2 regions of the Tepidimonas taiwanensis genome follow, and region 1 is predicted to be linked to the other one. Evidence: riboswitches for the same ligand, from Rfam matches in the RefSeq annotation. Region 1 holds a riboswitch; the other holds the start of a gene.

Region 1 (7,336 bases):
CTTCCGTCAAACATACGATGCGCCGCGGCCCCATGTCCGCGCAGCCGGGCTGTACAGCGGCCACCAAATCCCTGGGGTTCGGGGCCCGCCCCACCCACGCGCACGGCCGCCCCCAGCGATCTTCGAACACCACTTCAGCCAACGGCAGCCGTTGCGCCCACCCCGCCTGTTGCAGCATCGGCGCATCGTCAAACCGCTCGACGGGCCCCAAGCACAGGATGGCGATCGGCAGCGCACCCGCGGGCATGTCCAACACGGCGGCGACAGCCGCGGGCTCGAAAATCGACACCCACCCCAGCCCCACGCCCTCCGCCCGCGCTGCCAGCCACATATTCTGAATCGCACACGCCGCCGACGCCACATCCATGAACGGCATCGTGCGCCGTCCAAAGACGTGCGACTCACGCCCCTCGGCCAGTGCCACCACCCACACTTCCGCCGCGTCCAAAATACCCTGGACCTTGAGCCGCAAAAACGCAGCCCCACGCTCACCGAGGGCCTCGGCGGTGCGCTGTCGCTCCTGCTCCACCAAAGCGTGTAAGCGCTGCCGCAGCGCCGCGTCGCGCACGCGAATCAGCCGCCACGGCTGCATGAAGCCGACGCTGGGCGCGTGGTGCGCCGCCAGCAGCAAGCGATGCAAAACGGCCGTCGCCACTTCGCCCCCGGCAAAATGCCGCATATCGCGCCGCTCGAAAATCGCCCGGTAAACCGCAGCGCGCTGCGCCAACGGCCACGCCATTGCCCCACCCGCGGGCTCGACCATGTGCGTGCCAGCCTGCGTGCCGTCCCCGGCAAATTCAAATGCACCGCCCATCGCCTCCCCTAAACAACCAGCCCACCGCAGCCGGATTCGACGCAAACCAGGCGTGGAAGTAACTCGCGTGCACACTGCCGTGCGCATACACCGCCTCAGCGCGGCGCCCCCCCTGCGGCGGCACCGTGTGGGCAACGGGCGTCAAAGAAGTCTCCAGCGCCGAGTAATGAAAGGTGTGCCCCCGCAACTCCCCCTGCGGCGTCGACCATGCCTGCATCCCCAGCGCAGCCAGCCGCGGTTGCATGCGTGCCCGCCCGGGCAAGATCCCCCACATCGGCACACACGTCCCATCCGCCAGTGTGAGCGCCTCCAACAATGCCAACATTCCACCGCACTCCGCCCACAGCGGCCGACCCGCCGCCACATGGGCGGCCAGCGTATCGCGCGTGATCCGCGCCGCCGACAGCGCCGGGGCGTGCAACTCGGGGTAACCACCGGGCAGCCACACCGCGTCGCAGTCTGGCAACGGCTCGTTGGCCAGCGGTGAAAACCACAGCACCTGGGCACCGAGGTCTTGCAGCGTCTGCACATTGGCGGGATAGATGAATGAAAAGGCTGCATCACGCGCCACCGCGATGCGCCGCCCCGCCAACACCGGCTCCAGCGGCGTCGGCATCGGCGGTGTCAACCGCACCGACCAACGCTGCCATGCGGCACGTGACATACGGCCCAACGGTGTCTGGGCCAACGCATCGGCCAACGCATCGAGCCGCGCGACGCTGTCGGAGAGCTCGGCAGCCTGCGTCAAACCCAGGTGCCGCTCGGGCAGCGCCACCACGTCCGTGCGCGGCAGCGCCCCCAACCACCCGCGAGCCACGGCCTCCTCATCGGTCACCGCTTCGCCACCACCCAGCACCGCGGCGCGCAGCATCGCCGCATGCGCCTCGCCAGCCACGCGGTTGGCCAGTGCGCCCACCCAGCGCAGCCCAGACCGGTAATGGCGCAAGCCGTGGACGATCGCCCCGAACGTGCCGGCCATCGACGCCGCCGACACCACCGCCAGCACGGGCAAATCCCAGGCCAGCGCCAGATCGGCCGCACTGGGCTGGCCGTCGTACAGCCCCATCACGCCCTCGATCAGCAAGATGTCAGCCGCCTGCGCAGCCCGCCACAGGCGGGCGCGCACATCGGTCTCGCCGTTCATCCACAGGTCGAGGTTGTCTACCGGTTGCCCGGTCGCCAACGCCAGCCACTGCGGATCCAGAAAATCCGGCCCGCACTTGAACGCCCGCACCCGCCACCCTTGGCGCGTCCACAACCGCGCCAGCCCTGCGGCCACACTCGTCTTGCCCTGGCCGGAGGCCGGGGCCGCGATGAGTACGGCGGGGCGTTGCAGTGCGTCCACGGCCGATCAGCGGGGTGTCCAGCTCAGGCCCACATAGACCTGCCGCCCACCCGTCGCGTAGCCGCGGGCCGTCTCGTAGGCCTTGTCACCCAGGTTATCGATGCGCGCCAGCAGCGCCCAGTCCCGCGCCACCGGTTGCCGCCAGCTCAGGTTGACCACGCCGTAGCCACCGAGACGCGTGGTGTTGGCCGCGTTGTCAAAGCGCTCACCCGCCACCTGCCACTCGAGACCCAACCGCCCCGTCGCCAGCGGCTGGGTCCACTGCAGCTTCGCCGAACGCGCCGCTCGCCGGGCAAGCCGTTTTCCCGTTGCGGCGTTTTCCGGATCGCTCCAGTCGACCGACGCTTCGACTCGCCCACCCGCCACCGGCATGCCGCCCCGCAGGGACACGCCACGCAACCGCGCGCGGCCGACATTTTCGTAACAACCGTAGGCACTGGCACAAGGCCCCGCCGCGCCAAACTGGATCAGGTCGCGCACCCGCGCATGGTAGGCGACCAACCCGGCCTGCCAGCCATCGCGCGCGTACTCCAGCGCCACTTCGGCGTTGCGCGCCCGCTCCGGCTGGAGGCCGGCCGATCCATACTCGCTGAAGCGTTGGTACAGAGTCGGCGCCCGAAACGCCGTGCCCACTCCCGCGCGGGCTTTCCACCCCGGCGCAAAACGCCACGCGTAAGCAGCCGAACCCGTCGTCTCCCCACCGAATTCGCTGTCGTCGTCGTGCCGCACATTCAGTTGCACCGCATGGGCGCCGGCCTGCCAGCCCCATCCCAGTCCGACACCGCTTTGATGCCGCTGGCCGCGCCCGCCCGCCAATGAGCTGTTGCGCAGATCGTCTTCACGCCGCTCCAGCAGCACCTGCCAGCGGTGAGCGCCGAGCAGCCACTCATGGCGCCACAGTGCCGTCGTCACGTCGGTTTCGGTCACGTATGGCGACGGCCGCGTCTCGTAGCGGTCGGTCCCCCGCCCCAGCGATAGTTCCGAGCGCTGTTCGGAACTCCACTGCGCCGACCAGCGAAGTCCCACGGTGCGCAAGTCGTGGACGGACCAGTCTTGCACGGTCGACCTGAAGCCGTCGTACTCGGCTTTCAGGCGCTGCTCCACCACCGTCGCCTCCAGCCGGTGACCATTGGCCACGGCCCAACCGACGCTCGCGCTGACCCCGTGGCTGCGGTACCCGTCCCGATCGGGATTGGCTGCGGGTTGGACGTTGAAGCCGTCGCTGCGCTCACCGTGCACCGCCACCGCGGCGTCCCAGTCCCCTTGGCGGCCCGCGACGGAGGCTTGAACGCGCCGCAGTCCGTCGCTGCCTGCGCCGACCTCGACGCTGGGCCGCCAGCCACCGTCGCCACGCCGGGTAAAGATCTGCACCACGCCGGCCAGCGCATCCGACCCGTACACCGCGGCAGCCGGCCCGCGCACGACCTCGATGCGGTCGATCAACGCCAACGGAATGGCGTTCCACGTCGCGCCGCCGGTGGACTGCGAGTCCACCCGCACGCCGTCGATGAAGACCGCGACGAAGCGCGACTCGGCGCCGCGGATGAACACACTGGTGGTGTTGCCCACGCCGCCATTGCGCGCGATCTCGATCCCCGGCAGCGTCGCCAGCACATCGGCCACCCCCGCGGCCCCGCTGGCCTCGAGGGTGGCGCGGTCGATGATCGCGACATCGGCAAGGACATCGGTCAACGGCTGTTCGGCGCGATTGGCCACCACGACGGTCGGTGGCAGCGCCGTTTGCGCCAGAGCAGAACCCACGACACCCCATGCGCACAAACACGCACGGACCCCGGCTTTCAACTGAAACATGGCGAAAGGCAGCAGTGAAAGAGCCCCACCGTTCACCCCGACGGTGTACGCTCGACACGGCACGACCCCAAAGAGATGAGGCACATGCCACCCCGTTGGCCGGTATCCGGGCTGGTGGAAGCGACCTTCGCAGGCCTTCCCAGATGCGCGGGGCATCCAGTGGCCGACGGGCGAAAGCGGGACCCCCCACAGGGGGCGTGTCCGTCCACTTACCGTTGCGGGGGCAGCGCTGGTTAGGTGACCGCCGACGGCGGCGCACCCCCCAGCTTCCCGTTTAACTGCGGCGCGAGAACCGCACCGCGAGCACCAACAGCGGCCCATTGTAGCGCCGCGCCTTGCGCAAAGCCTACAATGCACGGGTCATGACGCCCGTCATCATCGAAGAACTCGCCCAGCGCGTCGACCGGCTGCTGCTGCGCCATCAGGAACTGCTGCGCACGCAGTCACTGCTGCAACAGGAGGTGCAGCGCCTGACGCAGGAGCGCGATCACCTGCGCGCGCAGTGCCAGGCCGCGCGCCAGCGGCTGGACGCGCTGATCGCGCGCCTGGCCACGGAGGAGCCGCCCCGATGACCCCGCCCGCGATCAAGCAGGTCGAAGTCCAGATCATGAACCAGACCTACCTGCTCGCCTGTCCCGTGGACGGCGAGGAGGCGCTGCGCGAAGCGGTGGCCAAAGTCGACGCCGCGATGTGCCGCATCCGCGACGCGGGCAAGGTCAAGGCGCGCGACCGCATCGCGGTGCTCGCCGCGCTCAACATCGCCTTCGACGCGTCGCAGCGCGACGCGGCGCCGGCGTTTCGCCCGTCGTCCTTCGGCACGCCCGAGGGCGCTGACACGGCAGCGGCACCCGCGCTTTCCGCCGCCGCGGAGGAAGCGTTGCGGGCGCTGGTGGCGCGCATCGACGACGCCCTCGCAGCCGACGACCGGTTGCTGTGACGCCGCCTGCCGGGGCAACGAGGGCTTACAATGGGGTTGTCCGCCATCCGCCGGGCCATATATTCCTTGAACCAATGCTCATTGAGCCCGGGCTTGGTACATCGCGCGGTGGGCGCGATCGTCTCGCGTCAGACGAACCCGAAGCCGCGCTGCCCTCGCCCACCTGAACCCCGTGTTCAGGATGCCGGTCCGGCGGTGTGGCGGACACCCATCGCCTTCGAACCACGCGCCACCGCCCGCCTCGTCGTGCGCCGGTGGTTCCGTGCGCATCGCCTCCGCCCGTCATGCTCGATCCCCTGCTGATTGCCGAACTCGTCGCGTTGGGGTTGGTGACCGGCTTTCTGGCGGGGCTGCTCGGCATCGGCGGCGGCATGATGCTGGTACCGTTCATCACCTTCATCCTCAGCCACCGGGGCGTGTCGGCCGACCTCGCGGTGAAGATGGCGATCGCCACGTCGATGGCCACGATCGTGTTCACGTCCATCTCCAGCGTGCGGGCGCACCACCGCCGGGGCGCGGTACGCTGGGACCTGGTCGCGCGGCTGGCACCGGGCATCGTGCTCGGGAGCGCGCTCGCCGGCGCCGGGGTATTCCGCGTCGTGCAAGGCCGCTGGCTGGCGCTGTTCTTTGCCGCCTTCGTGGCTTTCTCCGCGACCCAGATGCTGCTGGCGCGGCAACCCAAACCGACCCGTGGGCTGCCCGGTCCCGCCGGCCAGTGGGGCGCGGGCGGCGCGATCGGGTTTCTGTCGGGCCTGGTCGGCGCGGGCGGCGGGTTCATCAGCGTGCCGTTCATGACCTGGTGCAACGTCCCGATGCATCAGGCCGTGGCGACCAGCGCCGCCCTGGGGTTTCCGATCGCGCTGGCCAACGGGATCGGCTACATATGGTCCGGCTGGGGTGTCGCGGGACGCCCGCCGGGTTCGCTCGGATTCGTCTTCTTGCCGGCACTCGCGGTCATCGCCAGCGCCAGCGTGCTGATGGCACCGGTGGGGGTGCGTGTCGCGCACGCCCTGCCGGTGGCCACGCTCAAGCGTGCCTTCGCCCTGCTGCTCTATGCTCTCGCGGCCAGCATGGCTTACAAGGCGTGGAGCGGCTGATCCGCGACCACGATGCCGTCCGCATCGGCGTAGAGCCAATCGCCGGGCCGCACCCACACCCCCTGGATCTGCACCGCGACATCGCGCAGCCCCTGGCCGCGCTTGTCGGTCGGCAGCGGCATCGCCGCCAGGGCCCGGATCCCCACCGCCGCCACCGCGAGCTCGGCCACGTCGCGCACGCAGCCATCGACGACGATACCCGCCCAGCCATTGCGCGCCGCCGCCGCGGCCAAGTTGCCGCCCACCAGCGCACGGCGCAGCGATGCGCCGCCATCGACGACGAGCACGCGGCCCCGCCCCGGTTCGTCCAGCGCCGCTTTCACGAGGCTGTTGTCCTCGTGGCACTTGACGGTGCTGACCGGCCCTGCGAAGTGGGGCATCGCCCCGAAATCGCGAAATACCGGGGGCAGCACGCGGAAGCGCCCGTCCAGGTCGCCCTTGTGGGCATCGCACAGGTCACAGGTGGAAAAAGACAAAGTCGTTGCCATTGGGGTCATCGCCGTTGAAACCGCCGCGCATCATAGAACACACGTCCAGGGCATGCGCCAGACGTCGGTTCCGCGCAACGCCCCCCGGCCCGCCTACCGGGGAAAACCCGACCCACGGCGCAAAAGCCCTTCTGCACTCTGGAAAAATCGCCGCTTTGCGGATACGATGCGCTTATCCATGCGAGCGCCTGGCGCTCCGTGGCGAGCTTGCAACCAACCGAAGGAAATCTCCACATGGCCACTGCAAAAAAAGCTGCCACTTCTGCCAAGTCCACCGCCGCCGCCAAGCCCGCTGCGAAGGCGACCGCCAAGCCGGCGGCCAAGGCCAGCGCGGCGCCCAAGCGGGCCGTCAACTCGGCCTTCATGAAGCCGATGACGCCCAGCGCTGAGCTGGCGGCCATCGTGGGTGCCAAGCCGCTGCCGCGCACCGAGGTCACCAAGAAGGTGTGGGACTACATCAAGAACAACAAGCTGCAGGACGCCACCAACAAGCGCATGATCAACGCCGACGCCAAGCTCAAGGCCGTGCTGAAGAAGCCGCAGGTGTCGATGTTCGAAATGACCAAGATCATCAGCACGCACCTGTCGTGAGACCATGACCGGCCGGCCCCGCCGCGGGTACCCGGCCGATGACACAGCGTCCGGTCGGGTAAACACATAAACCGACTGGGCAACAAAAAGCCCCGCCGCAGCGGGGCTTTTTGCTGGCATGTCGCCGATCAGCGGATGACCGCGATCTCCGAACGCTGGCCGCCCTTGTAGGTATAGAGCGTCAGCGCGCCGTTCTTGATGTCGCCCTTCTCGTCGAACTCGATCTGGCCCGTCACACCCTTGTAGCTGATG
Region 2 (7,336 bases), 410 kb from region 1:
GGCAGCGCTTGCGGCATTGGCCGCTCATCCCGGCGCCGCGCTGCAATACGGCGCCACCGAGGGGTTCGATCCGTTGCGCGAGCAATTGGCGGCCTTCATGGCCGCCAAAGGCGCGACGGGTGTGGCCCCCACCGATCTCATCGTCACCACCGGCAGCCAGCAGGCGCTGGATCTCATTGGCAAGACGCTCATCTCCCCCGGCGACAAGGTGATCGTCGAGGGGCCGACGTTCTTGGCCACGATCCAGTGCTTCAAGCTCTACGGCGCGGAGCTGATCACCGTGCCCGTGGACGGGCAGGGGGCCGACGTCGACGCGCTGGAGCGCCTCATCGCCGAGCACCGGCCCAAGCTCGTGTACCTGATTCCCACGTTCGGCAACCCCAGCGGGGCGACGATGTCGCGCGAGCGCCGCCGGCGGGTGCTGGAGCTGGCGGTGCAGACCCGCACGCTGATCGTGGAGGACGACCCGTACGGCGACCTGTACTTCGACGCCGCGCCGCCGCAGAGCCTGCTGGCGCTGAGCGCCGAGGTCCCTGGCAGCCGCGAGTGCCTCGTGCACTGTGGGAGCCTGTCCAAAGTGCTCTCGCCGGGGCTGCGCATTGGCTGGCTGGTGGCCCCGCCGCTGTTGCTGGCCAAGGCGACCATGTGCAAACAGTTCAGCGACGCGCACACCAGCACCTTCGCGCAAGCCACGGCGGCGCAGTACCTGGCGGCCGGGCGCATGCCGGCGACGCTCGCTCGCGTGCGCGCCATCTACGCGCAGCGTGCCGCGGCAATGGTGCAGGCGCTGCGCGACACGCTCGGCGCGGCCATCACCTTCGCGCCGCCGCAAGGGGGGCTGTTCGTGTGGGCGCGCCTCACCGGGGCCAACGGCCGCTGTGCCGACGGCGGCGTGTTGGCGCAGCGCGCCATCGAGCAGGGGGTGGCTTTCGTGCCGGGCGCGCCGTTCTTCGCCCGTGACCCCGACCCGGCGACGCTGCGGCTGAGCTTTGCCACCGTGGACGAAGACCGCATCCGTGAGGGCGTGCGGCGCTTGGGCGTGGCGCTGGCGGCGGCGCAGTGATGCGTGGCTTTGAGGTTGTGGCGGAATACAAACGCTTGCGTGTAGAAACCGCCCCGGTAGACAGGACGCGTTGATCCCGGGGAAAGTGCGGTGGCGTCGGGGATGGGCGGATGGAGCGATGCTGCATGGTCTATCCGCTCGACGGGCTTTCCATGCGAGGCTTTTTCTTGAAGGGCTCATTTTTTGAGCCTATGCTCGTTCCATACTGGTGCGCATGGAACGGGTTCTCAAGCTACCGAGCGCGTCGTCCGACCACGCCGTCACGCCGCCCCCTGCCGTGCAACAGCAGGGCGTGCGCGCCCGCCTTTGGGTGCCGGCCGACATGCTGTTCGTTCGCGAATCGGCACAGGCGTACGCTTGGCTGTGGTTGCTGCGGGCGGATGGCGCGTTGCGCGTCTGGCGGCTGCCGCGGGCATCACTGGGGGAAGACGAGCGTCTGGTCGAGCTGGCCTGGCGCGCCGACGACGATCCGGTAAACGACACGTGGCGGCTGCCGCTGGCGCCGGTGGTACCGGTGCCGCGCTGGTCGGTCTCGTGGGGCCATCCGATGGCGCGTGCGGCACAGGCATTCGCGGCCGCGCTGGATGGCGCTGTGCTGGATACCTTGGGTGGGTTGGAGCAAGGCGGTGCCTATTTCGGCTGCGCGGAGAACTACAGCCGACTCGCTGTGCTGTCCCCCACGGTTCGGGCACATCGCTTACAGGCACTGGCCTTGTTCCCACCGCTGGTGGCCCCGTTGTTGTTGCTGTGTCCCGAGCGAGCGGAGGTGCTCGATCCGCCGTCTGCCGACGATCCGCCCCCGGGTTGGCATGCATCACCCGAGGTGCTGGATGCCATCGATCGCGGGCGCGATCTCGTCGGCGCGCTGGCGCGCTACTGGGGCGTGACGCGCGGCGTGGTGCGCCTGCCGCTGATGCGTCAGCCGTGGCGCACGCTGCCGATTCCCCGGAAGTGGCTGTGGCTGCTGGACGCACTGCCGGCGCACGCCCGGCCCCGAACTGAAGCCGATTGGCAAGCGTGGGAGAGTCATCTGCGCGCGGTGCCCGTACGGTGGCGATCGCGGTCTGACGCGGATTGGGTGGCGAGAGGGCTCGGACCCGACCCTGCCGCGCTGTGGGGGGCCTTGCAGCAGCGCTGGCCACACTTGGGACTGGCGCTGCGCGATGCGTGGGATTTTTTGCGTGCGGCGCATGCGCACGCCGTGCAGCGTGGAGGTGTGTCGGTGCTGCCTGACGCGGGCGAGCTCGGGCTCGCATGGATGGCCCGTTGGGGGCTGCGGCGCTTGTTGGCGGCGTCACAGCGCTGGCACGAAACGCCCGTGGTCGACCGTTTCCAACCGCTGCCGCGCCCCGCAGACGAAACGGCATCGCTTGCCGCGGTCGAGCCGGTGATCGGGCACTGGCGGTCGGCACTGGGGGAGGCCGAGGAGCTCACCACCGCCGACGCGCTGCGGGCTGAAGGCGAGGCGATGCGGCACTGCGCCGCCGATTATTGGTCGGACTGCGCGTGGGAGGGGATGCGGTTTTTTCGCTTGCAGGCGACGAATGGAGAGCGGGCGACCGCCAGCTTTGAACTCGACGCGGACGCCGAGCCGCCGCTTTACGAATGGCACGACTGTCGCGGACCGCGTAACGCGCCTGCCTGCGACACGATCCAGGCCCTGGCACAGCAGCTGGAGGAGGCGCTCAACGCCGAGGCGACAATGGCGGTCCGACGACGGTTGGCACAAGCAGTGCGGGCACAGCGTAGCCAATCCCGTGCACTGGTTCCGCAACCGACGCCGGACCCCATCCGACCCCTGGATCGTCAGAGTGAGCAGGAGCTGCAAGGCGCGCTGGCTTTTTGGTCGGCGCACGCGCCTGCGGGCCCCGGGTTGGGCCGGCGGCTGCGCACGGCCGTTGCGGGGCTGCTCTATCGGCCGGGCCGCTACTGTCTGGCCCGCCTCGGGGTGGGCGACGCCGTGCGCCTGGTGCGCGAGCCGGACAATCCCCACGACCCGCTGGCCGTGCGCATCGACTGGGGCGACGTGACGCTGGGTTATATCCCGCGGCGCGTCAATCGCGATGTGGCGGCGGCGCTCGACGCCGGTGTGCCGCTGCGCGCCTGGGTGGACGACGTCGACCCGTCCCTGCCCGCACACGAACATGTCGCCATCGTGGTGGCGTGGCCGGAATCGACCGCGAGGGAGGGCGCGTCGTCGCGAGTGACGGTTCATGCACCGGCCGGGCGGACGGCGCCATCCCCGGTTGTACCCAACTCGCCGTAAGAGTGGACCATCTGCCGTATCTCCTCAGTCACGGCGATGCGCAGTGACGCGGGGGCCACCACCTCGACGTGTCGGCCGTGGCGCAGGATGTCCATCAACAGCTCGCGCGCATCGGCATAAGGGATGGTGAGCTCCCAGCCGCCACCGGGCAGGTCCCGCCCCTGTTGGTTGGGGTGCCAAATCTCGCTGCGCACCCAACGCGCCCGCTCGGGCGAAAAGCGCAGCACCGCGCGGCCCTTGGGTTTGCCGGCAAAAATGCCGTAGCTGCTTTCGTAGTGCGCCTGCAGGCGCGTCTGCGGGACCTCGCGGGCGCGTTGGCGCAGCGGGCGAGCCGCGCGGATGGTGTCCAGCGCAAAGCTGCGCAGTGCCTCCCGCCAGTGGCACCAGGCGTCCAAGTACCAGTTGTCGCGGTAGTGCACCAGGCGCTGTGGCGACACCACGCGCGTGTTGACCTCGTCGCGCTCGCGGTTCCAGGCGTCGATTTCCAGCCGTTGGCGCTTCATGACGGCCAGTGCCACTTCCGTAAAACATTCGGGAGCGACGGGGCGGCGCGCCATCGACGCAATGCGCACGCGGCGCGCAACCTCTTGTGCAGGGTGGCCGCCGAGCTCCAACAGCGCCGACAAGCGCGCTTGCAGCGGCGCGATGTGGGCGCTCAAAATGCCGGGCTCCAACTCGGCCAGCAAGCGCTGCGCGGCCAGCAGTGCGTACAACTCGCCGCTCGAGAACCACAGCCCCGGCAGGGCATACACCGGGCCATCGTCAGCCGGGCCGAAGCGGTAGCCGCGCACCTGCCGGTCCCACACGATGGGGGCGTGCAGCCGCTCGCGCATGTACTCCAAGTCGCGCTTGAACGTGGCGCGCGAGACCTGCAGCGTCTCCAGAAAGACGCGCAGCGGCACGACGCGCCGCTCGTGCAGCAACTGGTCGATGCGGTAGAAGCGCTCGGTGCGGTTCATCGTCGGGCCTCAGGCACGGGTAGCAAGCGAAAACGCGGGTGGTCGGGCGGTCGAGGCGTGCTTTCCGAACCCTGCAGCGCGGCATCGTACACGCACGAGCGGGTTGGGGGCAGTCGGCCGGTAGGGCTGCAGCGACGCTGGTACGCACGCGCTGGCGGTGTCATGCAGACATGGCTGCGGCGGTCGCATCGCTCATGCCGAGCCGCAGGAGGGGTGAAGGATGCCACCCATCGGGCAGTGCCTTTGCGAGCGGTTCGGGTCGAGGAAGGAGGGGTGGCAGTTGGGCGCGTTGCCTGCTAAACTGGTACTGCCAATGGGTTTCTCGCACGACAGCGAGAATGAAAAGGGAACGACAGGACGGTGTTTCGATGGGGCCTCCCAAAGAGCGCCGAAGCTGTGGCTGCCCCCGCAACTGTGATCGGCGAGCCTGACGCCGCTGCATGTCACTGGCCAGCGTGCCGGGAAGACAGGCGTAAGGTGATGACCCGAGAGCCAGGAGACCTGCCCATGGGCGTGAAGTGTTGTGTCTGGGCGGGGTGTCCCGGAACAAGAACGATGCACGCGGCCTGCCATGCGCGGGCGGTGTTCGTGCAGCCTATGCTGCGCGCGTTCTGACGCGTCCCCCGCCTCCTGCGATAGGAGGTGTGATGTCAACTCTGTCACTGGCCGCGGGTGCTCGGTGTACTGTCACCGAGCCCGGTGTCGCGGCGCAATCGGTCTTGACGGTGTTCGATCTGGTTTGGCCGCAGCAGTCCAACCACCACGGTACCTTGTTTGGTGGGGCGGCGCTGGCTATGCTCGATCGCTTGGCTTTCATCATGGGCAGCCGTGCGCTGCGGGGAACGGTGGTGACCGCGGCGGTGTCGCGGTTGGATTTTCGTGCCCCCATCCCGACAGGGCAACTCATCGAGTGTCGGGCCCGAGTGGGTCGGCGTGGCGGGCGATCAGCGCTGATCCACACCCGTTTGGTGACGGAGGATGCGCTCAGCGGCGAGCGCAACGTCTGCATCGTGGGTGACTTCACCATGGTGCGCCGCGCCGATAGCGAAGGGGCTGCGGCCGATGCTGCCCTTGCCACGGGCAGTGGGGTGGCTGACGTGGCCGAGGCGGATGGAGATGGCGCACCCGCTGCGGTGCGTGTGGCCGAAATTGTTTTTCCGGGGCATGCCAACCACCGCGGCATTTTGCACGGTGGAGCGGCCATGGAATGGATCGCGAAAGCGGGGTTTATCGCAGCGAGCCGACACCTGCGGCGCAGCGTCGTGCTTGCCAGCAGCGAGCGCTTGTGCTTTGTCGCACCGGCGCATGTGGGTGACGTTGTCGAGGTCGATGCTCGGGTTTGCGGTGTGGGGCGGCGCTCGGTGCGGGTCAGGGCGCGCATGTGGGCGGAGCACCCGGCTACCGGTCAGCGCCGCTTTTGCACCTCGGCCAACCTGGTGTATGTGGCCACGGATGATTGAGATCGCCTGGCTGGGGCACCACCACACTGCCGCGTTGGGCATCCATTTGCTGGCGCTCGACAGCGACGACCGCTACGCGCGCTTTGGGCATCGGCTCACCGATACGGCCGTCTTGCGCTGGGTGCGCCGGATCGACTGGCAGCGCGACGGCTGGATGGGGGCGTGGTGGGCGGCAGAGGACGCGCTGGTGGGGGCGTTGCAGCTCGCGCCGTTGCCGACGGAGACGGCGACTGCTGGCACGGTGGAGGTTGCGATCACTGTGCTGCCGCTGCTGCGGCGACAGGGGCTGGCGACGCGATTGCTGGCCACGGCGCTGGTGGACGATCGGATGGCGCATTGCCGGCGGCTTTTGTTTCAACACGGGCATCCCGCCGTGTTCGCGCTCGCCAGGCGCTTGGGGATGTGTGCGCAGGTGGACGCTGCATCGGCAGCCGTATACCTCTCGGGGTGGTCACGGCAGGCGCTGACCGATCTCTTGGCCTCGATGGGGATGGGCGTGGTAACGGATACGGTCCCTCGCGGCACGGCGTGCCATCACGGATGAGGGGCACACTGGGCCGGGCGTCACCGCACACGCCTTGCATACGGTGTGCAGGTCACGACCGTGCGGGCTGCCCATGCAGGGCCTTCATCAGGACGTGGCGTGACGGGCGTGCGGGATGGTCAGTCCACACAGGCTCGGTTTTTGCGCCACTGCCTCCCGCATACTGCCCAACCATCGGGGGCTGACCTAAGCAGCCTCCGGTGTGCCAACGACCACCGCGCCGGCCGCGACGGGCACCACGGTTTGCGTCCGCATGGTGGCGGATGTTTTGAAGGGGCGGATGATGACCGATGTGGGCATGCAGCCATTTCCCTGGCGGCGCTTCCTGCGCCGGCGCTTTCCGGCGCACGCCGAGGGGTGGGTCTACGCGCAAGTGCCGCTGTGGTGGGTGGTGCTGCTGCTCGACCCGGCAGCGGATGCGACGGTGGATGTGTTTTACGCGCTGGCCTGCCTCATTGTGGCGGCAGGGATCGTGGGAGCGCTCGTCTTGCTGGCGGCGTTGTTACGCTTTCCGTGGGCGTTGCTGGTACCGCTGTGCCTCGCGTCGATGGGGGCGGAGGCGCTGTGGCGCAGGTGGGCCAAGCGGCCGTGGCAGCGAAAACCCACGCCGCGCCGCTGGTATCTATCGAATCTCGTGGCGCTGTGGCAGGGGTGGGATCGGTTCATTCGCCGACGGCCCTGGTATCGAAGACTGCAACGCAAGCTCGATGCACTCGCACCCGCAACACAACAACCTTGTCGTTGCCAAGGGCTGATCGTGTCCTCGAGGGATCAACCGGGGCCCACAGCGTTCGATTACGCTTGCGAACAGGCGGACAGCCACATGTGGCTTTGGTACGGCGTGGGATTCGTCGTGCTGTGGGTGGAGCTGACAAGCGTCGACGCGGCAGGCTGGCTCTGGGGCTTTGTCTTTGCGGTGCTGATGTATGGGCTGTTGTTTTTGACCCCTTTGCCGTTTCTTGCCGCGGCGATTCTGGGATTTTTCTCAGCCTGGCTAGTGGGCTTGGGTATGTCACCCCAGCAACGCGAGCAGGCGCGGTTGCG

What was found. Region 1 has a riboswitch for cobalamin ahead of LCC91_RS06170 (TonB-dependent receptor domain-containing protein). Riboswitches for the same ligand answer to the same signal wherever they lie in the genome.
Region 2: linked by a shared signal. The riboswitch ahead of LCC91_RS04360 (acyl-CoA thioesterase) and the one ahead of LCC91_RS06170 (TonB-dependent receptor domain-containing protein) in region 1 are both predicted to bind cobalamin.

The regions. Positions count from the first base shown of each region.
Region 1 is NZ_CP083911.1:1,345,375-1,352,710, forward strand. Features, by position in the region: gene LCC91_RS06155 (cobalamin-binding protein) at 1-34, opposite strand, end outside; partial or broken gene bluB (5,6-dimethylbenzimidazole synthase) at 98-763, opposite strand; gene LCC91_RS06165 (cobyrinate a,c-diamide synthase) at 798-2,159, opposite strand; gene LCC91_RS06170 (TonB-dependent receptor domain-containing protein) at 2,166-3,920, opposite strand; cobalamin riboswitch at 4,052-4,297, opposite strand; gene LCC91_RS06185 (hypothetical protein) at 4,334-4,543, shown strand; gene LCC91_RS06190 (cell division protein ZapA) at 4,555-4,908, shown strand; gene LCC91_RS06195 (sulfite exporter TauE/SafE family protein) at 5,193-6,005, shown strand; gene rraA (ribonuclease E activity regulator RraA) at 5,984-6,493, opposite strand; gene LCC91_RS06205 (SWIB/MDM2 domain-containing protein) at 6,728-7,084, shown strand; gene LCC91_RS06210 (branched-chain amino acid ABC transporter substrate-binding protein) at 7,213-7,336, opposite strand, start outside.
Region 2 is NZ_CP083911.1:939,422-946,757, forward strand. Features, by position in the region: gene LCC91_RS04345 (aminotransferase-like domain-containing protein) at 1-1,063, shown strand, start outside; gene LCC91_RS04350 (HIRAN domain-containing protein) at 1,278-3,329, shown strand; gene LCC91_RS04355 (helix-turn-helix transcriptional regulator) at 3,275-4,288, opposite strand; cobalamin riboswitch at 4,587-4,811, shown strand; gene LCC91_RS04360 (acyl-CoA thioesterase) at 5,014-5,748, shown strand; gene LCC91_RS04365 (GNAT family N-acetyltransferase) at 5,741-6,292, shown strand; gene LCC91_RS04370 (hypothetical protein) at 6,684-7,336, shown strand, end outside.